DNA from 2 places in the Paenibacillus sp. FSL W8-0194 genome. Region 2 is predicted to be linked to the other one. Evidence: riboswitches for the same ligand, from Rfam matches in the RefSeq annotation. Region 2 holds a riboswitch; the other holds the start of a gene.

Region 1 (9,011 bases), 2.8 Mb from region 2:
TTTACCAGATTTTCGAAAACATTGGCGCCTTTATCGGGCTCATGCCGCTGACGGGGATTACGCTGCCGTTTATCAGCTACGGCGGTACGTCGCTGCTCATCAATATGGCCAGCATCGGCATCGTGATGAGCGTGCGCGTGCACGGCCACGAGGTGAGCGAGGATATTTTCGCCCCGGCGCCGCAGAAAGCTGCGGCCGCCAAACAGGCCTGACACGGACAAGTGGACCGTTTTCCCTGACCTTCAAAGGTAATGGGAGAACGGTCTTTTGTACTATTTCGCTAGATTCATAGATTGCCAGGTTTAGACTCTATCATTTCCGGCCATACTGGTCAGTATCATAGCAGGATTTGATAGAGGGGGCATGAACGGCATGTGGAATCATAACGAAAAAGGAGACCGTCTCCGGTCTTTGGTGAAGAATACCGTCATTATTTTTTGTATCTTATTGATGCTCGCCATGACTTGGGAAGCGCAAAAAACGGACGCGGCCGTCGCCGGCGGGCCGATTCCGGGGGAATCGATCCGGCTGCGCATCCTGGCCAATTCCGATCATCCGGACGACCAGCTCGTCAAGCGGCAAATCCGGGATGCGGTGGTAGAGCAAATGGATGCCTGGGTACAGGATTTGGAGGATCCGCAAAGTCTGGAGGCCGCTCGCGCAACGATCCGCGAACATTTGCCCGAGCTTCATGACTTGGTAGGCAGAGAGCTGGAAGAGCGGGGGATCGGCTACGGTTACCGCGTGGAACTCGGCGTTGTGCCTTTCCCGACGAAATTGTACGGGGGCACCGTGTATCCTGCGGGAAACTATGAAGCGCTGCGGATCACGCTGGGCGAAGGCAAAGGCCAGAACTGGTGGTGCGTGCTGTTCCCGCCGCTTTGCTTCATCGATGCGGGAAGCGGCGACGCGGCGGCAAAACCCGCTGCGGCGAAAGCGGAATCGTCCAAAGAGTTGTCGGGCAAAACGAAAAAAACGTCCTACAGCCCGGGGGAGCCGGGAAGCCAATCCGCAAAAGCCGCAGATCAAGCGCCGGTCAAAGCATCCGAACCGGAAGTCCGCTTTTTTCTCTGGGACATGCTCGAAGGGATCTTCAGCTGGTTCAAGGCTTTGTTTTGACATTTTCGCATCCGGCGTTTTCCGGACGGCGGCCCGGGCGGGAGATACAACCATCGTTTCAGGTGTGATAAGATAAGGAATGGATAAACCATTTCATCGGTCAAACGGCTCAACTTCATAATCACGGCAATATGCGCGTTAGGGGGCTGCTCGACGGGTCGCTGATCGGCTGAAAAGCCTGAGGCAAAGCCGTGGTTCGAATTTGGGTCTTTTTTAAATATTGGGATGAACATCAGACAGAAAGACAGGGATAAACATGGAACGAACAGATCAAGAGACGGTTTCGGGGACATCGGTCACGCCTTATTGGCGTATCGGTCCGGAGCTTCTCTCCGAGCCCGGCAGGCTGAAAGAAGCGCTTAAACCGGCGGCGGCCATTCTTCGGGAAGGAGGCGTGGTCGCTTTTCCGACCGAAACGGTATACGGCCTTGGCGCAGACGCCCGTTCCACGGCAGCGGTTGAAGCGGTATTCAGGGCGAAAGGCAGACCGTCGGATAATCCGCTGATCGTACATATATCGCGGAAGGATCAGCTGGACGGGCTGGTAAAGGAAGTTAGCCCGGCGGCGCGGCGGCTGATGGAAGCCTTTTGGCCGGGACCGCTCACGATCGTGCTGCCGGTACGGTCCGGCGCGCTTTCGCACCGCGTGACCGCGGGACTGGACACGGTCGGGATTCGGATGCCGGATCATCCGGTCGCGCTGGCGCTCATCGAAGAATCCGGCTGTCCCGTGGCGGCGCCGAGCGCGAACCGCTCGGGACGGCCGAGCCCGACGCTGGCCGGCCACGTGCTGGAGGACCTTGCCGGCGCCATCGGCGGCATCGTCGACGGCGGCGCGACCGGCGTCGGCGTCGAGTCGACCGTCGTTCAGGTGGCGGAGGACGGCATCGTGACCGTCCTTCGGCCGGGCGGCGTGACGCTGGAGCAGCTGTCGCAGGCGGCGGGAGCGCCGGCGCGTTTGGATCCGGCGCTTCTGCCGGAGTCCGGAAGCGAGCCTGTCCAGGCGCCGAGAGCTCCGGGAATGAAATATACGCATTATGCTCCCCAGGGCGCGCTCCGCATCGTCACGGGACCTTCGGCGTCCGAAGTGTCCGATTGGATTGCCCGCCATTTGCGGGAAGCCGCTGCCCGCGGCGAACGGACCGGGGTCCTTGCGTTCGAGGAGCATATCGGCCGCTATCAGGCCGATTGCGTCGAGTCGCTGGGGAGCCTGTCCGATTTGAGCGCCGCTGCGCATCGCCTGTATGCCGCCCTGCGCCGCATGGACGAAGAGGGAGTCGGTTTTATTTTATCCGAGGCTTGCCCGGAAGACGGCATCGGCGCGGCGATCATGAACCGCCTCCGCAAGGCGGCGGGACAGGACGTCGTCAGGCTTGGGCGGGCCGATCGGTAGCTTGGCCGCCACAACGTACAAGTCATGATTGTCCACCTGTCCGCATATGGTTGTACAAGAACCTAACGGACATGGAGGAATGGGAATGTTGGAGACACCCGCCGGTTTGGGTCAGCTGATCGCGATCCTGATGATGGCCGCGGCACTTGGAATGGACGCATTTTCCCTGGGGATCGGAATCGGCATGAAAGGGATTCGCCTGCTGCACGTGCTGAAGATCAGCGTGCTGATCGGCTTGTTTCATATCCTGATGCCCCTGATCGGCATGTATACCGGACAATACATGAGCTCCCTGCTTGGACAGGTAGCCGACTATGTTGCCGGGGGACTGCTCATCCTGCTCGGCGTTCACATGGTATTCGGCTCTTTCAAAAGCGGAGAGACCCGGATGATCGACCACCGGTCGCTGCCGGGCATGTTGTTGTTCGCCTTAAGCGTCAGCGTGGATTCCTTTTCCGTCGGGCTGTCGCTCGGGATGTTCCAGAGCAATTTGATCGTCACCGTGCTTGCCTTCGGCATCAGCGGCGGAGTGATGTCGGTCATGGGACTCCTGCTGGGCCGGAGGGCAAGCCGCAACCTGGGGGATTTCGGGGAGGCGCTGGGAGGCGTGATCCTGCTGGCATTTGGCCTCGCCTTTATCTTTTGATACAATAATCGCCAAAGAACAATCCGGGAGGTGCGATAGACGTGAAGCATATCTTGTTTGTGTGTACAGGGAACACGTGCCGCAGCCCGATGGCGGAAGCCCTTCTCCGCAAAATGGCCAAGGACCGCGGCATCGACGTGGAAGCCCGTTCCGCCGGCGTCGCGGCCATGGACGGCATGTCGATGTCGCGGCATGCGGAGGCAGTATTGCGCGACCATGAGATCGGCGACCGCCTGACTTCGAAATCGTTGAAGCCGGAAGCGGTCGATTGGTCCGACTTGATCCTTACGCTGACCCAAAGCCATAAGCAGCAGGTCATCCGCAACTTTCCGCATGCGGCGGACAAAGTGTTCACGCTGAAGGAATACGTGGAAGACGACGAAGGCGTGCTGAACGACCTGAAAGAACTGGACGGCCTTTACGCGACCTGGGAGGTCAAACGCTCGCTCGGACAGGAGCTGACCGATGCGGAGCGGGAACGCTTGATCGAAATCCAGCAGCGCGTGCCGAGCTTCGATATTTCCGACCCGTTCGGGGGGTCCCGGGAGGATTATGATTTGGCCGCGGCAGAAATCCGGGCCGCGATCGAACGTTTGCTGGATAAGCTGGAAGCTTATCGCGCTTCGTAAGCAAAGCGTGGGGATCGGCTTCGGTTTGATCCGGGGCGCGTCAACGAACCTCTTCAAGGGATACAGCGGCCCAGGCTGCACGTTTCCCCGGTGCGCCTCCGGCAGGCGGAGCAAGCACCGAAATTGCTTGCTTTTCGCCGTCTAATGATTTATGATGGTTGTGAAAAACCTTGGATCCGGTGTAACTGGCGACAACTGTGGATGAAACCACGATGGAGCACCGGATGATACGGCCGGTCGCCTGGGCAAAAGAGCAATTCTGCGGTTATCCGCGGACTGCTCTTTTTTGTATTCATAGGGAGGATTTTGCAGGCATCCCCATGAAGGTATTTTCATCTTGTGGCTTTGAAATAGGGTATAATGTACAAGAAGTCACAAAAGCACGACATTCAGGGAGGTTTTTCGAAACATGAAGATTGCTGTGGGAACAGATCACGCGGGAGTGCGTTTGAAAGAAGACATCATCGCCGTTATTCAGGAAATGGGCCACGAGGTCGTGGACGTGGGGTGCAGCTGCGCTGACTCCGTGGATTATCCGGACTATGCCCTGCCTGTATGCGAGCAGGTTGCCTCGGGTGAGGCTGATCGCGGCATTCTGATTTGCGGTACGGGGATCGGCATGAGCATCGCGGCCAACAAGGTTCCGGGCATTCGCTGCGCGCTGGTGCATGACGTATTTTCCGCCAAAGCGACCCGGGAGCACAACGATTCGAACGTGCTGGCGATGGGCGAGCGCGTCATCGGCCCCGGCCTGGCGCAGGAAATCGCGAAAATCTGGCTCGATACGCCGTTCAGCAGCGGAGAGCGCCATACGCAGCGCGTCGGCAAAATCAAAGCGATCGAGGACCGTTATCTGCAGCGCTAGGGAGGTATTCGCATGGAATTTTCCGAACAAGGCATTCCGGCGGAAGTTTCGCTAAAAGAGCAAGTGTCGGCCATTTTGCGCGAGCTGGCGGAAGCGGCCGGGCTTGGCCCCGGCAAGGTCGTCGTGGTTGGAACCAGCACGAGCGAAGTGGCGGGCCGGCGGATCGGCACCTCGGGGGCGCTTGAAGTGGCGCAGGAGCTGCTGGAAGGCATCCGGGAAGTCAGCCGCGAGTTCGGTTTCGAGCTCGCGTTCCAGTGCTGCGAGCATTTGAACCGGGCGCTTGTCGTGGAGCGTTCCCTTCTTGCCGCTTTGCGGCTGACCGAAGTGGCGGCCGTACCGGTGCCGAAGGCCGGAGGTTCCATGGCCAGCGCGGCATACCGCTCCATGAAGGAGCCGTGTTTGGCCGAAACGATCGAAGCGGATGCGGGGATCGACATCGGAGAAACATTGATCGGGATGCATTTGCGGCGCGTGGCCGTGCCTTACCGCACCAAGCTTCGATATGTGGGGGAGGCGCGCGTGAATACCGCCTTCACCCGGCCGAAGCTGATCGGCGGCGAGCGTGCGGTGTACCGCATCTCGCCCGGGCAGGATGCGGGCAACGCCTCCGCTTGCGATTAAACGTCGGGGATTGGACAGCGTTCATGCACAAAAAAATAGGAAAGTTTATTTTAAGGGAGGAACAAGAAGATGGATCAATTGCGTAAAAAGGACCCTGCGGTATTGGATGCGATGAATCTGGAGCTGAAGCGCCAGCGCAGCAACATCGAGCTGATCGCTTCCGAAAACATTGTCAGCGAAGCGGTGATGGAGGCCATGGGCTCCGTCCTCACGAACAAATATGCGGAAGGTTATCCGGGCAAACGTTATTACGGCGGATGCGAGCGCGTCGATATCGTCGAGGATATCGCCCGCGACCGCGCGAAGCAGCTGTTCGGCGCCGAACACGTCAACGTGCAGCCGCATTCCGGCGCACAAGCGAACATGGCGGTATATCTTGCCGCGATCAAACCCGGCGACACGGTGCTCGGCATGAACCTGGCCCACGGCGGACATTTGACGCACGGCAGCCCGGTCAACGCCTCCGGCCTTTTGTATAACTTCGTCGCTTACGGCGTTCGCGAAGACAACTTCCTGATCGATTACGACGAAGTGCGCAAAGCCGCGTTCAAACACCGTCCGCGTTTGATCGTTGCCGGCGCCAGCGCGTATCCGCGCACGATCGATTTCGAAGCTTTCGCTTCGATCGCAACCGACGTGGGCGCGTTGTTCATGGTCGACATGGCGCATATCGCCGGCCTGGTCGCCGCGGGCGTTCACCCGAGTCCGGTGCCTCATGCCCAATTCGTCACGACAACGACGCATAAAACGCTTCGCGGTCCGCGCGGCGGCATGATTTTGTGCAAACAGCCGTGGGCGCAGGCCATCGACAAAGCGGTATTCCCTGGCACCCAGGGCGGTCCTTTGATGCACGTCATCGCGTCCAAAGCGGTGGCGCTTGGCGAAGCGCTTGATCCTTCGTTCAAAACCTATGCCCAAAACGTCGTGAAAAACGCCAAAGTTTTGGCCGAAACGCTGATCGGCGAAGGCCTGAACATCGTATCCGGCGGTACCGACAACCACTTGATGCTGGTGGATACACGCAGCGTGAACATCACGGGTAAAGACGCCGAGAAGGTGCTGGATTCCATCGGCATTACCGTGAACAAAAACGCGATTCCTTTCGATCCGACCAGCCCGTTCGTCACAAGCGGCATCCGGATCGGCACGCCAGCCGCCACTTCGCGCGGCATGGACGAGGCCGCCATGGAGAAAATCGGCAAAATCATCGCCATGACGCTGAAGCAGCCTCAGGACGAAACCGTCCTGTCCAAAGCGGCTGCCATGGTGAAGGAATTGACGGACCAATATCCGCTGTATCCGGAACTTAACTATTAATTCGCATCCTACTTGAACCTGAAAGGGCTGGAGGCTTGGCCTCCGGCCCCTTTTTTATGCATGCCGCACCAAGACCCTCCGGCCGGCCAAACGGTTTCCGGATTGCAGCCCTTGTCACAAAAGGTTTAATCTTCCGCGGCTTGGGGCGAAAATAAACATGTGAAACGTGGTGCAATTTCATTTCAGGGAATGATATAATAAACAAGATTTGTGTACCTAGACGTCTTTGCACATGGCAAACCGGCACTGGCAGCACTTAGACTTACGATTACCGGAGGGACAATACAATGGGAAAACTGGTGATTTGCGATCACCCTTTAATTCAACACAAGCTGACTTTTATCCGTGATGTGCGGACAAACACAAAAGATTTCCGTGAACTTGTTGACGAGGTTGCTTCTTTGATGGCTTATGAAATTACGCGCGAGGTTCCGCTTGAAACGGTGAAGGTCCAGACGCCTGTCGCCGAGGTCGACGGCAAGGTGCTTGCCGGACGCATGCTCGGACTCATTCCGATCCTGCGTGCGGGCCTTGGCATGCTTGACGGGGTTTTGAAGCTCATTCCCGCGGCGAAGGTGGGCCATGTCGGCTTGTTCCGCGATCCCGAAACGCTGCAGCCCGTCGAATACTACACCAAGCTGCCTACCGACGTGACGGAGCGCGAGCTGATCGTCATCGACCCGATGCTGGCAACGGGCGGTTCCGCGATCGCGGCGATCGACGTGCTCAAAAAACGCGGCTGCACCCAGATCAAAATGATGAATCTGATCGCTGCACCTGAAGGCGTCAAAGCGGTGCAGGAAGCTCACCCGGACGTAGACATTTACGTGGCGGCCCTCGACGAAAAATTGGACGACCATGGATATATCGTGCCGGGCCTCGGCGATGCCGGCGACCGCCTGTTCGGAACCAAGTAAGCGAAAAGAGGTTAGAGTTCATGTCTAAAATAAAAGTGATGACGATTTTTGGCGTGCGTCCGGAAGCAATCAAGATGGCTCCGCTCATTTTGGAGCTGGAAAAACACCCCGAGCATATCGAATCGGTGGTCTGCGTGACCGCCCAGCATCGCCAGATGCTGGATCAGGTGCTTGACGTGTTCAAAATCAAGCCGGATTACGATCTCGATGTCATGAAGGACCGGCAAACGCTGAACGAAATTACCATCCGCGTGCTGGAGGGGCTCGAGCCCGTGCTTCGCGAAGCGCAGCCGGACATCGTGCTGGTGCATGGCGACACGCTGACGACTTTCCTGGCCAGCTATGCGGCATTCCTGCAAAAAATCCAAGTAGGGCACGTGGAGGCGGGACTCCGGACTTGGAACAAGCTGTCCCCGTATCCGGAAGAGATGAACCGCCAATTGACCGGCATCCTCGCGGATCTTCATTTTTCGCCGACGGATTGGTCCGCGGACAACCTGAAACGGGAGAACAAAAACGAATCAAGCATTTATGTCACAGGCAACACAGTTACCGATGTGTTTCAATATACGGTACAGCCGGATTACACGCATCCGGTGCTGGAATGGGCGGCAGGCAAAAGGCTGATCCTGATGACGGCGCACCGCCGCGAATCGCAAGGGGAACCCCATATGAACATTTTCCGCGCGGTCAAACGGATTGCCGACGAATTCGAGGACGTCGCGATTTGCTATCCGGTGCATCTGAGCCCCGCGGTGAAGGAGCCGGCCCACGCCATCCTCGGCGGCCATCCGCGAATCAAGCTGATCGACCCGCTGGACGTGGTGGACCTGCACAACTTCTATCCTCATACCCATCTGATCCTGACGGACTCGGGCGGGCTTCAGGAAGAAGCCCCTTCTTTTGGCGTGCCGGTTCTCGTGCTCCGCGATACGACCGAACGTCCCGAGGGCATTGAGGCAGGAACGCTCGAGCTGGTGGGCACGGACGAGGAAAAAGTGTACGAGCGCACCAAAACGCTGCTGACCGACCAGGCGCTTTACGAATCGATGAGCAAGGCGGCGAATCCTTACGGGGACGGCAAGGCGTCGGAGCGGATCGTTCAAGCGATTTTGCATCATTTTGGCATCCGAAAAGAACGTCCGGAACAATTTCACAGAATGTTCACAAAGGAAAGTTGAACCAACATTCTTGAGGCAAAGAGTACAGCATACAGTTAAACTGTACGGTTTGCACGGTTTTGCGGCGTTTTGCTGTGATGATTTTCATAGTTTCGGGCAAAAATGACATTAATCCGCTCAATTGACAAACTCTTGTGACATTCAGTAAAATGAACAGGGATTATGAGGGTGGACTATAATGAGTAAACCTGAAAAGCCGCGTAAAACCAATAAAAACGTTGCAACCCCAATGAAATATATCGGACTTGCAAGCGCAATCGGAATTGATCTGGCAGCGTGTACTTTAGGGGGCTTTTATTTGGGCTCCTGGCTGGACAAGATCT
Region 2 (9,011 bases):
GCCCTTAGGGGTGAGCGGAACGTCCCCGACGGCTTTTTCTTTTATGGCGTGCCGTACCAGAAAAAAAGTTGTGCCCATTGACGAACCACCTGTCGATTGAATTCCGTGCGCCATGAGACGTCTTAACTAAACGTATGTGGAATATCCCGTTTTTTTGCCATCCTCAAGCACGAAATTTCGAAATTCCTTGTTTCGGTCCGCTCCGCTATGCCGGTACGCAAGCAGCTTCCCCGCACAGCCTCCCGGAAATGTACGTTCAAGCCTCGTTACCAGGGCCGGCACGCCGCTTCAAGCTAGTGGGCCCGCGGCAGCTTGGCTTCCGAATGGATTCGAGCAACGACCTGCTCCCGCAAGCCTGCGATCGATCCGTTACGCCAGCCTCTCCCGGATCCGCTCCAATACTTGATTTTTCAGCTCCGCCGACCGCGCCGAAAGCTCCGCACCCGTTTCCTGGAACGTGGCTCGCACGCCGGCATCCTTGATGCTGCCAAGATTAATCTCGACGGTGATCCAAGCCGATTGAACCGCCGCGTCGAGCATGAACAAGGCGATGCCGAGATCGGAAATGACGTTTTTATTGACTTGTTCGGTGACCGATGCCAAGGCGGCCATGACTTCCAGGCAGCGTTTCATGAGATGCAGGGGCACGGAAGCCGCCTGCACCGCCGCTTGCTGCAAAGCGATGGAGCGCTGCCGCTTTTCCTCCTCCGATGCTTTGGGGAGCCCAAGCGCGGCCATGTAACCGTTAAAGGATTCGATGTCCTTTTTCAAAAAGGTTTCGGCTTCGGTCATTGCGTCCTGCATCAGCTTCACGATTTCCGCCATTTGTTCCCGCACCTGCTCAAACTTCGGTCCGCTCGTAATGTTCGCCACCATGGAGCCCATGGACGCCCCCAGGGCCGCAGCCAATGCCGCAACGCTTCCCCCGCCCGGCGTCGGCGCACTGGAAGCGGCCGAATGCAAAAATTCGCGGATCGGCTGATCAAAAACGTGATTCTGTCCGTTCATGCGCTACACCTCTTTCGATGGCTGCTGCAGCCGGATGGCATGCAACAAATTTTCGAACAACAGAACGGTCGTTAACGTCCCCACTCCGCCCGGTACAGGCGTTACCGCTTTGGCCGCTTCCACCGCTTCGGGAACCGCGTCTCCCACGATGCCGCTCGGCGTTTCGGAAATGCCGGCATCGATCACGACCAGCTCGGGATGCAGCATATCGGCCGTAATCAGCCCGGCGCAGCCGGTGGCGGTCATCAAAATATCCGCGCCCGCGATATGTTTGGCGAGATTTTGCGTGTAATAATGGCAAACGGTGACGGTCGCGTTTTCGCGGAGCAGCATCTGCATCAAAGGCCTTCCGACGGTTTCCCCGTGCCCGACCAGCACCACGTTTTTCCCTTGCAGCGAAAACCCGAAATGTTTGACGATCCGAATGCATGCCTGCGGCGTCGCCGGATAAATGCCGGTTGCCCCCGTCATGCAGGCCAGCTTGTTCGCCGATGAAATGCCGTCGACGTCTTTTTCCGGTGCAATGGCGTCGCAGCAGGTTTGCAGGCGGATATGTTTGGGGAGCGGCAGCTCCAGCATGATGCCGTGCACGGCCGGATTTTGGTTCAATTTTTCGATTTCGTCCAGCAGGCGCTGCTCGCTCACCTCCGGCGTAAACGAAATCAGGTCGAACGCGATGCCCAGCTGTTGGGCTTTTTTCTCTTTGGCTTTCGCGTAATATGCCGATGCCGGATCGCCTTCTACCAAAATGACAGACAGCCGGGGGTGAATCCCTTTTGCCTTGAAGCGGTTCACCTCTTCGATGATCGATTCCGACACCTCGCTCGCCAGCGGTTTCGTTTTTAGCAGCATGCTCATTTCTGTCGCCTCCGATTTTGGTTTCAAACAAAAAAAAGCATTCGGAAAGGAATCCCCTCCAAATACTTTCGCCCAGGCGTACGGCTGTTATGATCCATGTGCTCCCTCGTGGTTCCCCACGTTACGCCAGTCACACACGGCTTGAAGTTGTCTCTAGTATAGCACAAAATCGGCGTTGATACGTCATATTTTTGCCCATCCGGGTTCTTTCGCGGCGTCTTCCTTCAATTTGCCGTAAATTTCAAGATCGACGACCCCTTTTCCGGACCATAACGTAGCTTGTCTCAGCAATCCTTCTTTCCGGAATCCGTTTTTGGCAAGCACCCTTTTGGAAGCTTCGTTCGGCGGCATCACTTCGGCCTGAATCCGGTTGACGAGGGCCTCCTCGAACAAAAACCGGGTGAGTATTTGCAGCGCTTCCGTCGCAATGCCTTTTCCATAATGCCGTTCCGCCAGAAAATAACCCACGGAAAGCGAATTGACCTTCTGGTTCCAATCGAACGCTTCGATGATGCCGAGCAGCTTGCCGGGTTCCTCCACCGCAAAAATGCCCCATTTGATCCGGCTTTTTTTGAGGAAATCCCGTTCGAAATGTCCGATCATGGACTTGACCGTATTTTTGTTATGCTTCGGAATGATGCCGCAGTATGTAAACACGTTGTCATTGTCATAGATTTCGAACAGTTCCTCCAAATGCTCCTCTCCGATTTTGCCTAACACGAGCCTGTCTGACGCGATTACCGGAAACCGGCCGAATGCCGCCTCGAAATTCATTTTCATTCCTCCAAGCTCCAGGCGTTCTGCCTTGCAATGTCTTTAAATTTTATTTTTAATCGGCACGTACAAGTCCACCCTGCATTTTCCCTCCGCATCCCGCGCAGGATCGTTCAGGCAAAATTCCAGGCATGGCCGGTCGTCGGGTTCATAGCCGCTGTTCGGCAGCCAAAGGCCGAAGACGTTTTGATACGCCAACACGAATTTATCGATGGTGTCGTAAAAAGGGTATACCGCATACGTGCCCCCGGACAGCGACTTAAACTGCACCGGCGGGTCCGCGGAATCCGGCGTCCAACCTTCGGGCAGCGTGACGCAAGCGTCGTACCGGCAGGAATATTCGTCCACCAGCCCGGCATCATCCAGCGAAATGCCGATAAACTGCTGGCTTGGCGGGGTTATCCCCCGTTCGTAGGCCCAACGGCCAAGTTTGTCCCATGCGGCGCCCGTGTCGAGATAACTTCCCACATGGCGGACATATGCGACGTTAAGGGGGGTTAATTCTTTTAGGGCGATCATCCGATCCCACGTCCTTCCTAGCAATGATCTCTTACGGTTTTCATTGTAGGCCGTTTGGGACGCGGTCTCCTCCTGCATATTGCTTGCCCATTGCGAAATATTGCTGTATTGGGTTCGTGCCTTCCGCACCTCGTTGGGCGTTGTTCCGTAGTGCTTTTTGAACAGCGCGTGATATGCCGACAGCGACTCGAACCCGCATTCGCCCGCGATCGCCAACACCGTCATATTCGTTTCCCTCAACAGCCGCACCGACTTCTCCAGCCTTTTCCGGCTCAAAAACGCCACCGGCGTTACGCCCGTCATGGCCGTAAAAATGCGGGAGAAATGGTATTTTGAAAAATTCGCAACGCTTGCCAGATCTTCCAACGTCAATTTTTGGCTGCTGTGTTCTTCGATATATCGGATCACCGAATCGATCCTGTGCTTGTATTCCTCGTTCATCACGCTCGGGTTCCCCGCCTTTTCCGGAATCTGTTACCAAAATTATACACGATGACAAGCCCTTCGGATTACCGAATCTTCGGGGCAGGAACGCTTTTGGCATCTTTTTTCAGAAAAAAATCAGGAGCCACTTTTTTGTAGTTGTATGATAAAATCGGAACTTGTGGTGGACTGATCTACAAGTTATTGAATTTTGAATCCGGTATAACTATAATGGTTATAACAAGAGGGTGAAACAAATGAAAAAATTAAGCAGTCGTTTCTCGGTTGCAGTTCATGTTCTCTGTTTGATACATTTAAGCCCCTCGCTTTGTACTGGGGATTTCATTGCAGCGAGCGTAAAGACCAATCCAGTTATCATTCGCAATATTCTTGCCAAACTCAAAAAAGCAGGACTGCTTGATGTACGCCCAGGAGTGGGAGGAGCATTTTTGCTGAAGAACTTGGAAGAGATCACGTTGCTGGACGTATACAATGCAGTGGAAGTTATTGACAATGGTGAGTTGTTCAATATACATGCAGAACCAGATCCAAATTGTCCGATAGGAAAAAATATCGTAGCTGTTCTACGGTCAGAAATGAGAGCGGCTCAATCAGCAATGGAACAGAGGTTAGCTCAGGTTTCATTGAGACAAATAGTTACAGAATTGGGCAAATAGAATGGTGTTTTACTGAGCCATTTTTTTTGATCTCGTTATAATCAAAGTCATTATAACAATTTTGATTATAACTTGATTATAGATAAATAACGAAAGGAAAATCAGCCCATGAAGATTATTGTTACAGGAGCAACAGGTCAACTTGGAGGTCTCGTTATTCAACATTTGCTCAAAAAGGTTCCGACAAATCAAATTGTTGCAGTCGCACGCAATCTCGAAAAAGCCTCTGCGCTTGCGGAGTTTGGCATTGAAGTCCGTCAGGGAGATTATAATAACCCAGAATCTCTTCACAATGCATTTGTTGACGGAACCAAACTACTGTTTATCTCAAGTTCAGAGACGGATGATCCATTACGTGTCGTCCAACATGCCAATGTCGTAAAAGCCGCCCGAGATGCAGGTATTAAGCAAATTGCCTATACCGGCTTTGCTTTTGCCGAGGACAATCCATTCGCTCTCGTTCATATGGCTACGGAGTATGCGATTCGCACGACGAATATTCCATACACCTTCTTGCGTAACGGCGGTTATACAGAGTTTTTTGTCAATCCATCACTAAAAGCAAACGTAGAAAACGGGGCGATCATTACGAATGCCAATAAGGGAAAAGTGAATTCGGTTAGCCGTAGTGATCTGGCTCTTGCTGCCGCCACAGTTCTGACAGAGGATGGACATGAGAACAAGGAATACAACCTTGTTTCCAATTATCCTTGGAGCTTTGATGATTTGGCTGAAATTCTTTCCGAAGTTTCTGGGAAAAGTGTTGTCCATCAATCGGTTTCCTTCGAAGAAGAGAAGAACATACTCGTTCGAGCAGGTATGCCGGAATCTTTTGCTGAAACCACGGCTTTTATCTATAACACAATTGCAGAGGGGAAAATGGCAAGAACGACCGATGATTTACAAAAGCTAATTGGATTTCAAACGCCTCTTAAAGAGATCGTCATAAAAGCCTTGCAAGGCTAAGTCATGGACATGCAGCCCATTTTTTTGTAAGACAGAAGGTATCACAATGGACATACTCAATCTATCTCGTTTAAAAATTTACGGTATATTGGAAAGCGAGCATGACTTACAAATACAGGTGAAGATAACATCTCCACCTTCTTCTTGTCCTCATTGTGGATGCGTAGCGACTTTTGGGAAACCTTATCCAATGTTCAAAATCCCCCCTATTTATGTTCGAGATCAGGAGGAACGCAAGAATCTTGGAATGGACCTTCCCACCTTAATTGAGAAATTGGAGAAGGGCCAATTATAAGCCCTTTTCCACCACATAATCCGGATTGGTGTAAAATAAAGATCGATGTTTTTCAAGGATACGTCCAGCGTTGTCATCATGTCGTCGGCCGCATATTTGCCCGCTATGGATTCTTGATCGGTACATTGGACGGCCAACCAAAATGATCCGTCTACGAAAACTCATCATGCACGACTTCCGTCCCGGCAATAAAATCGTGAATCGATCGCTTATCTTCCCGCAGCGCAACCATGAACGCGCTAATGATCGTGCCGATCCCAAACGTCAGGCCATAGATGATGCCTCCAACGACATGGCGCAGCAGCATGGTTCCGATCCCGGGCGGAGCATGGTCCTGCACTTTTCTAATTTTGATCCCGCAAATCCGCTTACCGACCGTATATCCGTCCCAAAAAACAGGCACCAGCAACGAATACAAAAAGGACAATATATTGGTCACATATTCTTCATTGGGTCTTCCGCCGGTAATCAGCAAAGAAAGGATGACCAAAGGCAATCCGACGATGAGGGCATCCAACAACATCGCTCCGAGCCTAATCCAAAATCCCGCTTGCATAACTTAGCTCGCTCCTTAACGGTTTGATTGAATCATTCTTTTAAGCATATGTAAGCATCCGTTAATCGTTGCCGGATATTTTACCGATGATCCGCGTGACGGAATTCCTCAAGAAAGCCGTGAAGCCATCCTTCGCCATAATCAAGGGCCCCCGTATCCTGATGGATAAAGGCGACATCCAATCCCATCACCCAAAACCGCCTTGCCATGATAAACAACTCGATGGCTTGTTCGTCTTCGGCTGAGAAATGCCTGACCGATCGATATCCTTTCATCAGCGAATTCCATAAGGCATCTTGCTTTTCCGGCGACTGGCGTTTCCTTGCCTTCACCTGCGCAAGGTCATACGCTCTCCAGCCTTTTGCGGCCCACTCGAAATCATAATGGGTGAATTGCTCTCCTTCTAGAAAGGCGTTATTGTTGCCGTGCATGTCGCCGTGGCACAGCCCCCAATCCAAACCGGATGCAGCCGCAATTTCGATGCGTTTTTGCAATGAAACGGCAAATTCCCGCAAAAAAGGAACGGCTTGATGTTCTATCCCTATGTATTCGCTAATCCGTTTTAACGGTTGTTGAATAAGAAAATCCGTATCCAACTCAAACCGCGGCTGCTCGATGGTTACCCGGTCCATGGCGGCATGCAAGGCAGCGGCTGATCGGCCGAAGGCGTAACAGGAAGCTTCGTCATCAAGCGGATGTTCAATGCCTTTCAAATAACGAAAAATGACCGCAATCCGCTCCCCCTCCGGCGCATCCAAAACGGTATACAAAGTGGAATCGTTCTTCGGGATAGGCTCTGATACATTGGTTGTCGCATCCATCATTCCCTGGAGTTCGGTTAGTAGAGATACTTCAAAGTTCACGTCGCTTTCACTGACCTCGGAACGGTACACGCGCAAAATATAAAACCCGTCGGGAGTTTCGATCCGGTAAGTGTCATTGAAACCTCTTAACCAAAACAGGCATTGCTTCCACGGCCCGATATCATATAGGCGGCTCAAGCAATGCTCCAAATATTCGGGAGCCAATACGGAGCGTAAAGCTGTTGGTCGATTGTACATGTCCATCTCCTCGGTTTTTGGTCCGGTTCAGGTAACCGGTAGTCATGCCATTAGATTAACACAGCCTTTTTGCCGGCAGGCGGGAGAAAACGGTTATAGTTAAACGATCCGGGCCAAGAGTTCCGGCGGCAGTTGCCTTTTTCAAAATTTGAGCATCGCCTCTGATCGTGGCCCACGTCATCTCCACATCCCCCCATGACTTGTTCCAGCTCTTTAAAAAAGGCCCCCCGGTACGGAAGGCCTTCTTGTGCTGCTATATTCAAAAAACCCCAACCGGGACAGGACCAAACGAGGTCTACCCGGCGTTGACTTGCGTCTGCGCTTGTTCGTCTTCTTTGACGCGGATGAAATCGGCGTGAATGTATTCCCGCGTGACCGGATCGCGCTGCACCGCTTCCAGAAGAACGGTTATAGGTCCATGATTTTCAAGATTCAGCTCGACAATCCCGTCTCCCCCGCTTCGGATCCATCTTGCGAATTCCCTTGCGGACAGGTGGATATGGACATGATTTGCACCCGAACCGAAAACGTTCGCGGGCAGCCGTCCCGAGTTCCGTAGACGTTTGAGGCCCGTCCGATTCATTGGCGTGCGCTGCAGAGCTTGAAAACATGTTTTCATTTTAACAACTCTCCTCTTATCATTGGTCATTTATGCTCTCCAAAATCAATCGTCTATTCGACTACGGATTTCGCCCCCCGTAGCTGGGGAAGCACGAGCACCATCACATCACCGCCCTTTATACATTTAATGTCATTTAAAACCGAATATGGGATAAGGCATTTCGTTCCATGGAACGAAATGCCTTATCTACCGGTAACCATATCATAGAAAACCGCTCTTGTCGACCGCTCGTCCTCTTGGATCCGGTCATGGATTGCAAGCGCTTTGCAAGCTTTGATGCCGTTTTACAAAAGCTTCAATTTTCGCTGCTCCTCTTCGGTAAAAACGCGGGAGCGGGTCAGAAATCTTTGCCCCTCCGGTCCTTCCAGCGAAAACATGCCGCCGCGGCCCGGAACCACGTCAATGATGAGCTGCGTAAATTTCCAATACTCGTATTGGGCCTTGCTCATGTAAAAAGGAGCGCCCCCGATCTCTCCCATCAGCACGTCGCTGTCGCCGACGATAAATTCGCCTAATGGAAAGCACATCGGGGAACTTCCGTCGCAGCATCCCCCCGATTGATGGAACATGACCGGCCCGTGTTTCGAGCGAAGCCGTTCAATCAGTTCCAATGCGGCCTCCGTCGCAACGACCTTGCGAACTTCGCTGTCCCCTTGCGTCATCTGCGGCTCCTCAGGCTTAGAACAATCCGAGCGCTTTCGGGCTGTAACTGACTAACAGGTTTTTCGTCTGCTGATAATGGGACAGCATCATCCGATGGTTTTCTCGGCCGATGCCGGACGACTTATAACCTCCAAACGCCGCATGAGCCGGATACGCATGATAACAATTCGTCCAGACGCGGCCGGCCTGAATTTCGCGTCCGACCCGGTACGCGGTGTTGACGTCTCGCGTCCAAACGCCTGCTCCAAGCCCATAAAGCGTATCGTTTGCGATTACAAGCGCTTCTTCCCGATCCCTGAACGTCGTCACGGCGACGACCGGTCCGAAAATTTCCTCCTGGAAAATCCTCATGTTGTTTTGCCCTTTCAAAACCGTCGGCTGGATATAGTACCCGTCCGAAAGCTCCCCAGGGATCGAAGCTCTGCCGCCGCCAATCAGGCACTCCGCGCCTTCCTGCCTGCCGATGTCGATGTAGCTGAGGATTTTCTCCATTTGTTCGGTAGAGACCTGCGCGCCGATCATGGTCGCCGGATCCAGCGGATGGCCTTGTTTGATCGAGGCGACTCGCTTCAGCGCCCGTTCCATGAAT

The links. A riboswitch is a leader RNA that binds a small molecule or an ion and turns the genes downstream of it on or off. The one in region 2 is predicted to bind ZMP and ZTP.
Region 1: linked by a shared signal. The riboswitch ahead of rpiB (ribose 5-phosphate isomerase B) and the one ahead of MKY58_RS09965 (bifunctional 5,10-methylenetetrahydrofolate dehydrogenase/5,10-methenyltetrahydrofolate cyclohydrolase) in region 2 are both predicted to bind ZMP and ZTP.

What each region holds. Positions count from the first base shown of each region.
Region 1 is NZ_CP150205.1:5,504,123-5,513,133, reverse strand. Features, by position in the region: gene MKY58_RS25495 (FtsW/RodA/SpoVE family cell cycle protein) at 1-212, shown strand, start outside; gene spoIIR (stage II sporulation protein R) at 373-1,119, shown strand; gene MKY58_RS25485 (L-threonylcarbamoyladenylate synthase) at 1,376-2,512, shown strand; gene MKY58_RS25480 (manganese efflux pump MntP family protein) at 2,598-3,158, shown strand; gene MKY58_RS25475 (low molecular weight protein arginine phosphatase) at 3,200-3,787, shown strand; ZMP/ZTP riboswitch at 3,959-4,041, shown strand; gene rpiB (ribose 5-phosphate isomerase B) at 4,197-4,652, shown strand; gene MKY58_RS25465 (TIGR01440 family protein) at 4,665-5,273, shown strand; gene glyA (serine hydroxymethyltransferase) at 5,343-6,590, shown strand; gene upp (uracil phosphoribosyltransferase) at 6,878-7,507, shown strand; gene wecB (UDP-N-acetylglucosamine 2-epimerase (non-hydrolyzing)) at 7,528-8,688, shown strand; gene MKY58_RS25445 (AtpZ/AtpI family protein) at 8,867-9,011, shown strand, end outside.
Region 2 is NZ_CP150205.1:2,219,781-2,228,791, reverse strand. Features, by position in the region: gene MKY58_RS09975 (histidine phosphatase family protein) at 1-78, opposite strand, end outside; gene MKY58_RS09970 (cyclodeaminase/cyclohydrolase family protein) at 370-1,008, opposite strand; gene MKY58_RS09965 (bifunctional 5,10-methylenetetrahydrofolate dehydrogenase/5,10-methenyltetrahydrofolate cyclohydrolase) at 1,012-1,866, opposite strand; ZMP/ZTP riboswitch at 1,930-2,010, opposite strand; gene MKY58_RS09960 (GNAT family protein) at 2,050-2,640, opposite strand; gene MKY58_RS09955 (AraC family transcriptional regulator) at 2,683-3,600, opposite strand; gene MKY58_RS09950 (Rrf2 family transcriptional regulator) at 3,840-4,259, shown strand; gene MKY58_RS09945 (SDR family oxidoreductase) at 4,368-5,225, shown strand; gene MKY58_RS09940 (RDD family protein) at 5,672-6,076, opposite strand; gene MKY58_RS09935 (phosphotransferase) at 6,157-7,137, opposite strand; gene MKY58_RS09930 (hypothetical protein) at 7,433-7,756, opposite strand; gene MKY58_RS09925 (DUF779 domain-containing protein) at 8,044-8,421, opposite strand; gene adh (aldehyde dehydrogenase) at 8,438-9,011, opposite strand, start outside.